2 regions of the Streptomyces sp. NPDC085866 genome follow, and region 2 is predicted to be linked to the other one. Evidence: riboswitches for the same ligand, from Rfam matches in the RefSeq annotation. Region 2 holds a riboswitch; the other holds the start of a gene.
The links. A riboswitch is a leader RNA that binds a small molecule or an ion and turns the genes downstream of it on or off. The one in region 2 is predicted to bind cobalamin.
Positions count from the first base shown of each region.

Region 1: another riboswitch for cobalamin. It lies ahead of ACIF83_RS22695 (cobalamin biosynthesis protein); the one in region 2 lies ahead of ACIF83_RS19570 (CbtB-domain containing protein).

Region 1 is NZ_JBITSQ010000008.1:410,759-417,762, forward strand. Features, by position in the region: gene cobN (cobaltochelatase subunit CobN) at 1-1,256, opposite strand, end outside; gene ACIF83_RS22690 (cobyric acid synthase) at 1,253-2,821, opposite strand; gene ACIF83_RS22695 (cobalamin biosynthesis protein) at 2,818-3,762, opposite strand; cobalamin riboswitch at 3,862-4,005, opposite strand; gene ACIF83_RS22700 (hypothetical protein) at 4,513-4,740, opposite strand; gene ACIF83_RS22705 (anion permease) at 4,769-6,016, opposite strand; gene ACIF83_RS22710 (lysozyme) at 6,159-6,920, opposite strand.
Region 2 is NZ_JBITSQ010000007.1:232,924-239,927, reverse strand. Features, by position in the region: gene ACIF83_RS19575 (MMPL family transporter) at 146-2,332, shown strand; cobalamin riboswitch at 2,452-2,594, shown strand; gene ACIF83_RS19570 (CbtB-domain containing protein) at 2,631-2,852, shown strand; gene ACIF83_RS19565 (CbtA family protein) at 2,874-3,626, shown strand; gene ACIF83_RS19560 (hypothetical protein) at 3,719-4,072, shown strand; gene ACIF83_RS19555 (histidine phosphatase family protein) at 4,079-4,657, opposite strand; partial or broken gene ACIF83_RS19550 (5-methyltetrahydropteroyltriglutamate--homocysteine methyltransferase) at 4,782-4,964, opposite strand; partial or broken gene ACIF83_RS19545 (3-hydroxybutyryl-CoA dehydrogenase) at 5,017-5,835, opposite strand; gene ACIF83_RS19540 (IclR family transcriptional regulator) at 5,858-6,685, opposite strand.

The sequences.
Region 1 (7,004 bases), on a different contig from region 2:
TCGAACCAGGCCCGGTAGTCGGCGAGCGGCACCCGTGCGGGCGCGGCGGCCAGCTGCTCCTCGGTGAGCCACTCGACGTCGTGCCCGCCGGCCTCGATCAGCCGGTGGATCAACTCGTCGCCGTTGTCCGGGTATGCGGTGAGCCCGTACCCGGCTTCCTTCAGGGCGTCCAGGACGCGTACCGCCGACGCGGGCGTGTCCAGGCCCACCGCGTTGCCGACCCGGGAGTGCTTGGTCGGGTAGGCGGTGAAGACCAGCGCGATCTTCTTGTCCGCGTTCGGCTTGTGCTTCAACTGTGCGTGCCGTACGGCGATTCCGGCCACCCGCGACGCCCGCTCGGGGTCGGCGACGTACACCGGGACGTCGTCCGGCCCCTGCTCCTTGAAGGAGAACGGCACCGTGACGAGGCGGCCGTCGAACTCCGGGATCGCGACCTGCATCGCCGCGTCCATGGGAGAGAGGGCGGCGTCCGACTCGTCCCAGGCGGCCCGCGAGGAGGTGAGGCAGAGGCCCTGCAGCACCGGGACGTTCAGGTCGGCGAGCGCCCCGATGTCCCAGGCCTCCTCGTCCCCGCCCGCCGAGGCCTGCGAGGCGTGCGTACCGCCGGCCGCCAGGACGGTGGCGACCAGGGCGTCGGCCTGCCCCAGCAGTTCGTACAGCCCGGCGTCCGCGCCGCGCAGCGAACCGCAGTACACCGGCAGGGCGTTGGCGCCCCGCCCCTCGATCGCCTCGCACAGCGTGTCCACGAAGGCGGTGTTTCCGCTCAGTTCGTGCGCCCGGTAGAAGAGGACGCCCACGGTCGGCCGGCCGTCCCGGATCTCGTACGAGCCGTGCACGCCGTACTCGGGCATCTTCCGCGGCTCTTCGAAGCCCTCGCCGGTCAGCAGCACGGTGTCGGACAGGAACCGGGCCAGCTCGGTCAGGTTCGCGGGGCCGCCCTCGACCAGGTACTTCAGGGCCTCCGCCACCACACCCGCCGGTACGGACGACTCGGCCATCAGCTCGGCGTCCGGCACCGCCTCGCCGCCCAGCAGCACGGTCGGCACGCCGGACGCCCGGAGCGCGGCCAGCCCGTCCTCCCAGGCGCGCTTGCCGCCCAGCAGCCGTACGACGGCGATGTCCGCGCCCTCGACGAGGCCCGGCAGCTCCTCCGCGACGTCCACCCGGGTCGGGTTCCCGATCCGGTAGCCGGAGCCGGAGGCCCGGGCCGCCAGCAGATCGGTGTCGGCGGTCGACAACAACAACACTGTGCTCATGCGGGCGCTCCCGGTGGAATGAAAGGCAGTCCTTGCGGCGCGCCCGACTCGATGAGCCGCCAGAGCGCGTCCGTGTCCGCGTGCTGTTCGATCAGGTCGCCGAGCCGGTCGAGCTGCTCCTCGCGCAGCGCGGCGAACGAGGTGTCGGGGGCCGGTACGAAGCGGCGCCCCGCGGCGGCCGCCACCTCGCGCAGGAAGGCCCGCCGGAAACCGTCCGACTCCAGGGAGCCGTGCCAGTGCGTGCCCCAGGTCTGACCGACCCGGCAGCCGTCCAGGCTGCGTCCTTCGCCATCGGAGATGAACGCCTCCCCTCCCGCTACGGAGGCGACCCCGTGATGGATCTCGTAGCCCTCGACCCGCTCCCCGAGGGCTTCCCCGGTCGGCCGGGTGAGGGTCTTCTCGCGGGCGAACCGCACCCGCACGGGGAGCACTCCGAGCCCCGGGACGCTGCCGGCACGCGACTCGACCTCGTCCTCGATGCGCTCGCCGAGGATCTGGAAGCCGCCGCAGACGCCGAGGACCGGGCGTCCCTCCGCGGCCCTTCTGACGAGGGCGTCCGCGAGGCCCCGCTCCCGCAGCCACGCGAGCGCCCTGACCGTCCCACGGGTCCCCGGGATCACCACGAGGTCGGCGTCCGCCAGCTCCTCCGGCCGGTCCACGAACCGCACCACGACGCCCGGTTCGGCGGCCAGCGCGTCCACGTCCGTGAAGTTGGACATGAGCGGGATCGCGCAGACGGCGACCCGCAGCACGTCCTCGCCGACTGGCGGGGCGGTGTTCGACTCCCGCACGGTCCCGCGCAGGGAGACCCTCCCCCACGCTCGGCTTCGCTCGCGCGGGGGGACCCCCATCCCGTCCTCCTCGTCGATGCCGAGCCCGTGCCGGAACGGCAGCACGCCGTAGGTGTGCCGCCCGGTGAGCCCGTGCAGCATGTCCAACCCCGGCTCCAGCAGGCTGACATCACCCCGGAACTTGTTGACCAGGAACCCGGCGACCAGCTCCTGGTCCTCCCGGGACAGCAGCGCGACGGTCCCGAAGAAGGAGGCGAACACGCCCCCGCGGTCGATGTCGCCCACCACCAGCACGGGCAGCCGCGCGTTCCGCGCGATCCCCATGTTCACGATGTCGGTGCGCCGCAGATTGATCTCCGCGGGCGAACCGGCCCCCTCACAGATCACCGCGTCATACGTGCCCCGCAACTCGGCCAGACAGTCCAGCACCGTGCCGAGCAGTCGCTGCTGGCGCCCCCCGTGGTACCCGCGTGCGCTCAGCTCGCCCACCGGCTTGCCGAGCAGCACCACCTGACTGCTCTGCTCGCCACCGGGCTTGAGCAGCACGGGGTTCATCAGCGCGGTCGGCTCGACCCGGCAGGCCTGGGCCTGCATGGCCTGCGCCCGCCCGATCTCGGCGCCCTCCCGGGTCACGAACGAGTTGAGGGACATGTTCTGCGCCTTGAAGGGCGCGACCTTGACGCCCTGGCGCACCAGCCACCGGCAGATCCCGGCCGTCACGACGCTCTTGCCGGCGTCGGAGGTGGTGCCGGCGACGAGCAGACCACCGTTCACTGCCCACGTCCCTTCACGAGTCGGCGCGCGGCGACCGTGACGCCGAGCGCGAGCAGGCCGACCCGGCGGGAGAGCCGTACGGCCCGGTCGATGTCGGTGACCCGGACGGCCCGCCCGGTGTCCCCGCCCAGTACGGGCCGGTGTTCGACGCGCCCGCCGTAGGAGAGCGTCCCGCCCAGCCGCACGCCGAGGGCGCCCGCGAACGAGGCCTCGACGGGCCCGGCGTTGGGACTCGGGTGCTTGCGGGCATCCGCCCGCCAGGCGCGCACGGCACCGCGGGGGTCCGGTCCGGCCGCGGCGGCGAGTACGGCGGTCAGCCGCGCCCCCGGCCAGCCGGCGACGTCGTCGAGCCGGGCGGAGGCCCAGCCGTAGCGCCGGAAGCGGGCCGACTTGTGCCCCACCATCGCGTCCAGGGTGTTGACGGCCCGGAACCCGAGCAGCCCCGGCACCCCGCCCACCGCACCCCACACCAGCGCACCCACCACGGCGTCGGAGGTGTTCTCGGCGACGGACTCCACGACCGCCCGGGCGATCCCGTCGGCGTCGAGGGCCTGCGGATCCCGCCCGCACAGATGCGGCAGCCGCGTCCGGGCCGCCTCGACGTCCCCGGCCTCCAACGCGCGCCCCACTGTCCGCGCCTCCCGGGCGAGCGAAGTACCCCCGACCACGGCCCAGGTGGCGGCGGCGGTCAGCGCGACGGAAGCCGCGGGGGAGCGGCGCACGGCCCGCTCGGCCACGGCCCCCAGCGCGACGGCACCGCCGGCGCACACGGCGGTGTGCAGCGCACCCCAGCCGCGGTGGTCGTGCCACAGCGCGCGTTCCACGGCGGCGGCCGCCCGCCCGAACGCGGCGACCGGATGCCCGCGGCGCGGATCGCCGAGGACCAGGTCGCCGACGATGCCGGCGGCGGCGCCGTACGCGTAGAAGCGATCGGCACCCATCGGCTCAGCCGGCCGTCGGGGCAGGCAAAACCCTGTTACTGAACCTCAATCGGCAGCCGCGCATGGCGATATGTCCTCACTCAGGGTGTCCGCGCCCTGGTTCGACGAGACCGGCGGTGAGAGTTCCTGGCTCCCGGGGGATTACTTCCCCGGTGACAGTGGCGGGACCGCGCCGGATTCGCACCGGCTTCCTCTCCTGCCGCCGTACATGGCCTGGGCAGTCCACCACGCGCCCGGAAGGGCCGTCAACTTGCCTTTGACCTGGGAAGCCGGACTGTGCTGAGGCCCACATCGCCGGCATGACGGGTGGCGCAGAGCGACCGGGGCGGGGTGAATTCCGGTCCCTCGGGCGGCATTCGGGGATCCCGCTCGTCCTCACGGACCGTGACCCCCTGCGGTAGCGCGTACGTCTCATACGGGATGCAACGGTCGTGGGAGGGGACACACGGTGGCGTACGTGGGCGAGATGCCGCTGGAGGTGGCGGGACGAAAGCCGCCGCTGGTCCTCGTGGCCCCGGGCCGGGATGTGCCGGCTTCTCTGCGACCCGGGCCGAGCACCTGATCGCCGACAGGGTGGGCACGTCGGCCGCGATCAGCACGGAGGCCGGTGTCGGACGGTGGCCCCGGTCGCAGGGGATGTCGGACATCTGCTCAGGTCCGCCGAGCCGCTCTCGGCCGTGGCGGACATGCGTCCGCCCTGTCGTTCCGACTGAATCGGTGCCGACAGGGCGGACAACGGGGACTTCGGCGTCAGGGCTTCGCCACGATCAGATAGATCCCGTACGCCACCGCAGCCGCACAAGCGGCGAAGCAGACGTACGCACCAGTCACGGCCAGCGCCGCGGACCCACCCTGCGCCGTGGCCTTCTCGCGGCGCGACAGGCCGTTGATGCCGAGGGTGAACAGGGCCACCAGGCCCACCGTGAACGCGAGGCTGACGCCGAAGACGGAGCCGAGGGCCGCCCAGTCGATCTTCATGGGGATGCTTCCTTCAGTTTCCGGGCGGTCAGACTGCGGCGGCCGGCGGAGTCGCCGGAGCCGGTTCGGTGGTGACCTGAGCCGGGATCGTGGCCGACAGGTCCTCGGTGACGGTGCCCGCGGGCGGCGGGGTCACCGCGGCGATGGCGGTGGTCACCACGCCGGCCGGCTCCACCGTGTCGTCGGCGACGTTGGTGTGGTCGACGACCTCGCGGCGGGAGATCTTCCAGATCGCGGCGCTGGCGCCGACCAGGAAGACGGCGACGGCCGCAGTGCCCCAGTCACCCAGGTCCGTGACGGACTCGGCGCCCGCGCCGACCAGCGCGGCGGCCGGCAGGGTCAGCGCCCAGGCGATGAACATGCGGGTCGCGGTGGACCAGCGGACCACACCGCCCTTGCGGCCCAGACCCGCACCCATCACCGAGCCGGAGACGACGTGGGTGGTGGAGAGGGAGAAGCCGAGGTGCGAGGAGGCCAGGATGGCCGTGGCCGCGCTGGTCTGGGCGGCGAAGCCCTGTCGCGGCTCGAGGTCGGTCAGGCCCTTGCCCATGGTGCGGATGATGCGCCAGCCGCCGATGTAGGTGCCGAGCGCGATGGCCAGACCCGCGGAGAGGATGACCCAGGTGGGAGGGTTGGAGCCGGGGGCGATGGCGCCGCCCGTGACGAGCGCGAGGGTGATGATGCCCATCGTCTTCTGCGCGTCGTTGGTGCCGTGGGCGAGGGAGACCAGACCGGCGGAGGCGATCTGACCGGCGCGGTAGCCCTTGCGGGTGGCCTCGCCGTCGGCGTTCTTGCCGATGCCGTAGGAGAAGCGGGTGGCCAGCATCGCGGCGAGACCCGCGACGATCGGCGCGGCGACCGCCGGGAGCAGCACCTTGGTGACCAGCACGTCACTGTGGACGGCACCGAAGCCCGCGGAGGCGACGGTGGCGCCGATCAGGCCGCCCATCAGGGCGTGCGAGGAGCTGGACGGCAGTCCCACCAGCCAGGTCAGCAGGTTCCAGAGGATCGCGCCGACCAGGGCGGCGAATATGACCTCGGGACGGATGCCGTTCTCATCGACAAGGCCCTTGGAGATCGTGTTGGCGACCTCCACGGAGAGGAAAGCGCCTACAAGGTTGAGGGCGGCGGACATGGCCACCGCGACCTTGGGCTTGAGCGCACCGGTCGAGATGGTCGTGGCCATCGCGTTGGCGGTGTCGTGGAAACCGTTCGTGAAATCGAACGCGAGTGCGGTTACCACCACAATCGCGAGGATCAGCGAGAAGTTTTCCATTTACCCAGGCAATCGTTCGAGGTCATTGGCTGTTGGACCGTAGGCAACCTGGGTGAACGGAAGGTGAACTGAGGCGGGCGTCAGAGTGTCATCAAGGGATGGTTGGGGTTTCGTTCGGCTCCACGCCCCAGGCGCCCCTTGGCTACCAACCCCTCGCGAAGGCCCGCAGGCGGCTCGGCGGCCCGTTGAAGAGATTCTGGTCACCCGGCAGACCGCCCTCGGTGCCGAACTGCCAGAAGGTCCAGTGCGTCCATCCGCCCGGCAGCTCTCCCGGGTCCGACGTGCCGTGCCGGGCGATCCACAGGGGGTGGTCCGCGGCGAAGGCGCGGCTGTCGCCGGTGCAGGCCTGCCACCAGTGGGCGGTGGTGTAGATGACCGGACTCCGGCCGGTCTCCCGCTCGACCTCGTCGCTGAAGGAGCGGATCCAGTCGACCATCCGCTTCCAGCCCAGTCCGTAGCACTTGTGCTCGTCGTCGTACGGGTTGTATTCGATGTCGAGCGCGGGCGGCAGCGTCCAGCCGTCCGCCCGCCAGTCCCCGCCGTGCTGCACGAAGTACGCGGCCTGCTCCTCGCCCGAGGAGTGGTCCGGACGTGCGAAGTGGTACGCGCCCCGGACCAGGCCCGCCCGGCGCGCGCCCTCGTACTGCCGGTCGAAGTAGGGATTGCGGTAGGTCGTGGACTCGGTCGCCTTGATGTAGGTGAACCGTGCGCCGTCCGACCGGGCGGCGGGGAAGTCGACGTGCTTCTGGTGGGACGACACGTCGTGGCCTCTGAGCGGGCCCACGGCGGACGCCGGTGAGCCGGCTGCCGCGGCCTGGGTGCCCGCGAGGGCGAGCGTCGCGGTGGCGGCCGCGAGAAAGCCCGCGCGGCGACGGGAGCGGGAGGCGGCGTGAGCACGAGGCATGTGTCCCCCTGGAGTGGCGGTGGAACGTCGTCCAGCGAGTGAGGAAGATCATTGAATGCCTGATGATCACTTGAATCATGATGA
Region 2 (7,004 bases):
TGGAATGATCTCGGCGTGCGGTCACTACGATCGCATCTCAAGACAACCATTCGACCGGCCCGAGAGTGACGGCCGGTCAGGGTCGCCGATGCCAGGGTCCGCTCCCCGGGCTGCGGTGATCTTCCTGTCCAGGAGGACCTTCCGCATGTTCCGACGCATTGGGAATGCCGTCGTCCGTCATCCCGTCTGGACGATCGTGGCATGGCTCATCGCGGCGGTGGCGATCGTCGCCACCGCGCCGAGCCTGCCCTCGAACAGTGACGAGAGCAGTTTCCTGCCAAAGAGTTACGAGTCGATCAAAGCGGCGGAGCTACAGGAGAAGGCGTTCCCCAGCGCCTTCACCCCGTCCGCGATCGCGCTGTACCAACGCACCGACGGCGGCAAGCTCACCGCCGCCGACAAACAGGACATCGCCCGGATCACTTCACAACTGGGCAGCAAGCACATCGACCAGGTGCAGAAGGTCGTCCCCGGCCAGCCGTCCAAGGACGGCAGGTATGACCTGACCCTGGTGCAGATGGACAGCAAGAACGCCGGCCAGCCCAAACAGATCGACGCGGCCAAGGCGTTGCGCGATGACGTCAAGAAACTGGCCACGGGCACGAACCTCGACGTCAAGCTCGGTGGTTCCGCCGCGCAGGCTCTCGACCAGCAGGACTCGTCCAAGCGCGGTCAGGCACTGATCGGTATCGGCACCTTCGCGATCATCCTGATCACCCTGCTGATCATCTTCCGTGCGCCGATCCTGGCGATCCTCCCCCTCGTCCTGATCGGCCTGGTGTCGGCCGTCGCCAACGGCCTGATCGCCTACGCCACCAAGCTGTTCGACCTGCAGGCCAACAGCTCGATCTCGTCGATCCTGATCGTCGTGCTCTTCGGCGTGGGCACGGACTACTTCCTCTTCCTGATGTTCCGCTACCGCGAGCGCCTGCGCGCCGGCGACGAGCCGAAACAGGCCATGATCAACGCGGTTGACCGGGTCGGCGAGGCCATCGCCTCGGCCGCCGGAGCGGTGATCATCGCCTTCCTCGCGCTGGTGCTGTCCACGCTCGGCTTCCTCAAGCAGATGGGCCCGGCACTCGCCATCGCGGTCGCGGCCACGCTGGTCGCGGGCCTGACCCTGATCCCGGCCGTGGTCTCGCTCATCGGGCCGAAGGTCTTCTGGCCCTCCAAGTCCTGGCAACGGGAGCCGGAGAACGCCCGGTTCGCCGCCCTCGGCCGCGGCGTGCAGCGCCGCCCGGCGCTGACCGCCGCGGTGTCCGGCCTCGTCCTGGTCGCACTGTCGCTCGGCACCCTCGGGTTCAACGCCACGTTCGACCTGGCGGCGGGCTCCATGCCCAAGACCAAGGAGTCCATGGTCGTCCAGGACGAGATGCAGAAGGCGTACTCGGCCGGCGCCGCCGCACCCACCGACGTCTTCCTGTCCAGCACCGACGGCAAGCAGCTGGACAAGTCCGGCCTGGACGCGTACGCGCACAAGCTCGGGGCCGTGGACGGCGTCGCGAACGCCCGCCTGACCCAGCTGAACAAGGGCGGTACCACCGCCGACTTCACCGTCACGCTCAGGTACGAGGCGTCGACGGACAAGGCGATCGATGCCGTGGGCGAGGTGCGCGACGTCGCGCACTCCGACGCCCCCGAGGGCACCGAAGCCCTCGTCGGCGGCATGTCCTCGATCTACAAGGACATCGCCACGGCGGTCAACCACGACTACCGGACGGTCTTCCCCGTCGCCGCCCTCCTCATCATGGTCATCCTGGGGCTGCTGCTGCGCAGCGTGGTCGCCCCCTGGTACCTGATGGCCTCGGTGGGCCTCGGCTTCGGTGCCACCCTCGGCGCCACGGTATGGATCTTCCAGGAGGGGCAGGGACACTCCGGTCTGATGTTCATGCTCCCGGTGATCATGTATCTGTTCGTGGTCGCCATCGGCACCGACTACAACATCCTCATGATCGCCCGGCTCCGCGAGGAGGCCCGCGAGGGCCGCGAGCCCCGCGAGGCGGCCGGCATGGCGCTCCGGCACGCCGGGCCGACCGTGGCGGCGGCCGGCTTCATCCTGGCGGCGACCTTCGCCACGATGATGCTGGCGGGCAACGCGCTGCTGACGGAGATGGGTTTCGCGGTCTCCTTCGGTATCGCGGTCGCCGCCTTCGTGATGGCGATGTTCTTCACGCCGAGCCTCACCGCGCTGATCGGCCACGCGGCGTGGTGGCCGGGCCACGGGGACCAGGCGCGGGAAGCGGCGGTCGGCGCCGGATCTCCTGACGCCGGTTCGGTTCCCGGCCGGAACCGGGACACGGTCGCACCCGATCCGTCGGGCCGCCGCGGCTAGCAGCATCACGAGGACGGCGCAGGTCTGCCGGGCCGCACAGCCCGGCAGACCCGACCCGTCGTCAGCACAGCGGCCGAGGCGAGAGGAAGATCACGACGGACCACGCGGTCTTGGCCATGCACGCGCCACGCGGTACGGTCTGTCCGATATCGACGACGGCGAGACGGAAGCCGGTGGGAATCCGGCACGGTCGCGCCACTGTATGCGGAACACCCCTGGGTGTCCCGTGAGTCAGACCCGTGGCCGTCGTCATGTGCACCACCGAGATGGGACGCGAACTCCCAGAGGAGGTCCTGCCATGGCGCAGACCGTCGCCCAGCCGACAGCCACCACCCCCGCCGTTCCCGCCACGCTGCCGCTGAAGGCGATCGCTCCGTGGGCGGTCTTCTTCGGCATCCTCATGCTCGTCCTGCTGTACTTCGTCGGCGCCGAGCAGGGCGCCACCTCCGTGTTCAACGGCACGGACGTCCACGAGTGGGTGCATGACGCACGCCACCTGCTCGGCTTCCCCTGCCACTGACGCGAGGGACGCCGCTCGACCATGAACTCCGCAACCGTGAGAAACCTTCTCGTGCGAGGCATGCTCGCCGGCCTGGCCGCCGGCGTGCTCGCCCTCGTCGTCGCCTACCTCCTCGGTGAGCCGAACGTCGACAGCGCGATCAGCTTCGAGGACGCCCACTCCCACGAGCACGGGATGGAGGTCGTCTCCCGCTCCCTGCAGTCCACCCTGGGCCTCGCCACCGGTGTCCTCATCTACGGGGTCGCCTTCGGCGGGATCGCCGCGCTCGCCTTCTGCGTCGCGCTCGGCCGTGTCGGCCGCTTCAGCCCGCGGGCGACCGCGCTGCTGCTGTCCGGCTGCGCGCTGCTCGCCGTGTACGTCGTCCCGTTCCTGAAGTACCCGGCCAACCCGCCGTCGGTCGGCGAGCCCGACACCATCGGCAAGCGGACTACCCTGTACTTCCTGATGATGCTGCTCAGCGTGCTCCTGGCGGTCGCCGTCACCATCCTGGGCAAGCGCCTCGCACCCACCCTGGGCACCTGGTACGCGACCGTCGTCGCGGTCGCCGCCTTCGCCGTCGCGATCGGTCTGGCCTACGCCTTCCTCCCGGTCGTCAACGAGGTGCCGAAGGACTTCCCGGCCACCCTGCTGTGGCGGTTCCGCCTCTCCGCACTGGCCATCCAGGCCGTTCTGTGGGGCGGATTCGGCCTGCTCTTCGGCGAGTTGGCCGAGCGGCAACTGAATCCGAAGCCCGCGACCACTGCGTCCGGGCGGAGAGTTCCCGCCACGCACTGATCCCTTCAGGACACGAGAGGGCCCTTCGGAACCGTCCGGGGGCCCTCTCGCGTTCCCGGGACACCGGCGGAGGCGACGAGCGGAGGAGCCGAGTGGCCAGACAACGTCCCGAACCGCGCCACATCACTCTCGGCGGACGTGAGGCGATCGCCCTGACCATGGAGGAGTACGCCCAACTCATCGCCAGCCGACGCCAGATCGGCGGCCAGAGCGCGCGGGTACGGGTGCTCGCCCAACAGGTCAAGCGGACCGAGAGACTTCTCGACGAGCTGGAGGCCCTGGTCGGCGGCCCAACGGCCCTCTGCCGCACGCCGGATGAGGGCGCGGTCCGACGGGCGACGGCCGACTGCCACGGCGACCACGGCACGACCGGCGCCCCGGACACCGACTGCCTGCGGTGCGCGATCGCCGCACTGCTGCGTCGCCATCGGGAGGCGACTTCCTGACCGCCGTCAGTCGCCCGGCTGGGCGAGGCCGTGTCCGAGCCGCACGTTCCAGCGTCCGGACCGGCCGGTGACCTCCGTCGCCGTGAGCGGCGCGACGTCGAGGCGCCAGAACGCCGCCTCGGGCGCGCCCAACGCGTGCACCACCACAGCCCGTACGACCTCGGGCTCCACCACGGCGATCGTCCTGCCGTCCGCCGGCCCGCTAGTGTCCAGCCAGCCCGCGACCCGCGCACACAGCTCCCGCACCGACTCGCCGCCATGCGGTGCAGCCCCGGGATCGGCCAGCCAGCGGGCCACCGCTTCCGGCTCGACGGCGCCGACGTCGTCCAGCGTCCGCCCGCGCCACCGGCCCACGTCGAGGCCCGAGAGTTCCGGTTCCGCCGATGCGTCGAGGCCGAGGGCGCAGGCCGTCTGCCGGCAGCGCACGCTGGGAGAGACGAGGACGCGGCCCGCTGCGGGCAGGGACCCGGCCGCCGGTCTGACCCGCGCCGCCGCGCTGTCCTCGATCGAGTCGCCGTCGTCGAAGCGGGCCCGCCGCAGTGAGGGCGTGGTCGCGGGTGAGATGAGAGTGACACGGCTGGTCACGTGGTTGTTCCTCCTGCTTCCGCCGCGGGGCGGGGGTCCTGGGCTGCGTACGTAGGACGGTACGGGCATGCGTGGTGGCCGTGCAGACCCGCCCCGGCCGGTACGGCCGGGGCGGGCTCGGCGACTAGATCTCCGTGCGCACGGTCAAAGCCGCGGCGACCAGGTTCTCCAGGGCGGCCCGTACCTCCGGCCAGCCGCGGGTCTTGAGACCGCAGTCCGGGTTGACCCACAGGCGTTCGGCCGGGACGGCCTCGAGCCCGAGGCGCAGCAGGTCGGCCACCTCGCCCGTGCCGGGCACGCGAGGGGACGCATCCCGCCTGGAGGACGGGGCGAACCAGCTGCACGGGCAAGCCTACCGCTCAGCTCCGGTCGTACAGGTGGAACCCCGCCCGGACTTGCGGCCCAGCAGTCCCGCCTCGACCATCCGCCGGAGCAGTGGGGGAGGGGCGTAGAGAGGTTCCCTGAACTCGTCGTAGAGGGACTCTGCGATCGAGGCGACGGTGTCGAGCCCGATCAGGTCCGCGAGCCTGAGCGGACCCATGAGTGGGCGCAACCCAGCTCCATGCCGGTGTCGATGTCGGCGGCGGTGCGAAGCAGGACTCCGCCGTGCGGACGGCCGACAGGAGGTACGGGACGAGCAGCGCGTTGACGACGAAGCCGGCCCGGTCCCGGGAGCGGATGACCGTCTTGTCGAGCGTCTGTGCGGCGAACTCCTCGACGACGGCAGCCGCTTGCGCCGCAGTGTGCAGGGAGGTCACGACCTCGACCAGCGGCAGTACGGGTACCGGGTTGAAGAAGTGCAGACCCACCCGGTCCGCGCGACAGGTGGCCATGCCGAGGCGCATCAAGGGGAGCGACGAGGTGTTCGTCGCGAGCACGGCGCCAGGATCCTCGACGATCTTGTCGAGCGCCGCGAACACCTCGGTCTTGACGTCCACGTTCTCGATGACGGCCTCGACGACCAGCTGCCGGTCGGCCAGGTCCTCCAGATCACCGCTGAAGACCAGCCGGTCCAGTGCGTCCCGGGCCGCTGCCGGTTCCAGCCTGCCCCGCCGGACCGCGCGGTCCAGGGAGGAGGCCACGCGTTTCCGTGCGGCGCGTGCGGCCGTGGCGTCGGCCTCGCAGACCACCGTGTCCAGCCCGGCCCGCGCACAGACCTCGGCGATGCCCGCGCCCATCCGGCCGCCGCCGACCGTCGGCTCAGCCCTCGCTGCCCAGGGGGTGGGTGAAGCCCTGGTCGGAGATGAGCCGGGCACCCTGGGCGAGTTCTGCGGCGAAGCGCTCGACGGCCTCGTAGGGGAAGCGGTGGCTGGGGCCGCTCAATGAGAGGGACCCGACGACCCGGCCGGTGCGGCCGGTGACGGGCACCGCCACGGCGGTCAGCCCCTCGTCCCACTCGCTGCTGCTGACCGCGTAGCCCCGCTCGGCCGCATCGGCCGCCCACGTCCGCAGCTGATCGGCGTACGTCTCACCGTGGGGCGAGGCGGCGGCCACACGCTGCAGGAACGCATCGGAGGCGTCGCGCAGGAGGATCTTGGAGGAGGCGCCGGCCCACAGGGGCTGCTCGTCGCCGACGTCGACGACATGACGCAGCGGGTGCGGGCTCTCCTCGTGGGCGACGCAGATGCGGTGGACGTCCCGGGCGACGAAGAGATTGACCGTCTCGCCGAGCCGGTCGGCGAGGTCGCGCATGACCTTGCGGGTCTCCTGGGGCACCTCCCACTGGCTGCGGGCGAGATAGGCCCAGCGCCACAGTGCCGGCCCCGCGGTGTAGCCGGCCGGGTGCGACCACAGCAGGCCGCTCTCCTCCAGGGTCTGCACCAGCCGCAGCGCGGTGGTCTTCGCCAGCCCGGTGGCCTCGGTGATCTCCCGTAGCGTGATGACGGGCCGCTGCTCGTTGAGCAGGTTGAGGATGTCGAAGGCCCGCCGGACACTGCGCACCCCGGTGGGCTGCTGATCCCGGTCGCCGCCCGTCGGCGTTTCTTCCACGCTCACCTGCTGCCTCCCCGCTGTGGCCGACCCGCTCATGACACCCCCGACGGTAGTCCGGTGCACGGACCGGTGAAACCACGACGCCGGGGCCATCCTGTCGCAGCCCTGGATGGCTCCGCAGCCTGCCCCTATCGCGCTGCTCAATGGACCGCTTGATCCACACAATGGGTCAAGCGGTCCAGGGCCGCCTTCGCGTCGTTACTGCTCGCCACGCTCATCGACAGCGTTCGGGGCTGCTCCGCGTGCCGGTCCGGCCCGGCTCGACGCGCCCTTGTCCGAAGCCCGTCGCGTGATTAGTCTGACCGCACAGTGGAACGGACGAACCGCCTAGTGGTCGCCCAGAAGACCTGGATCA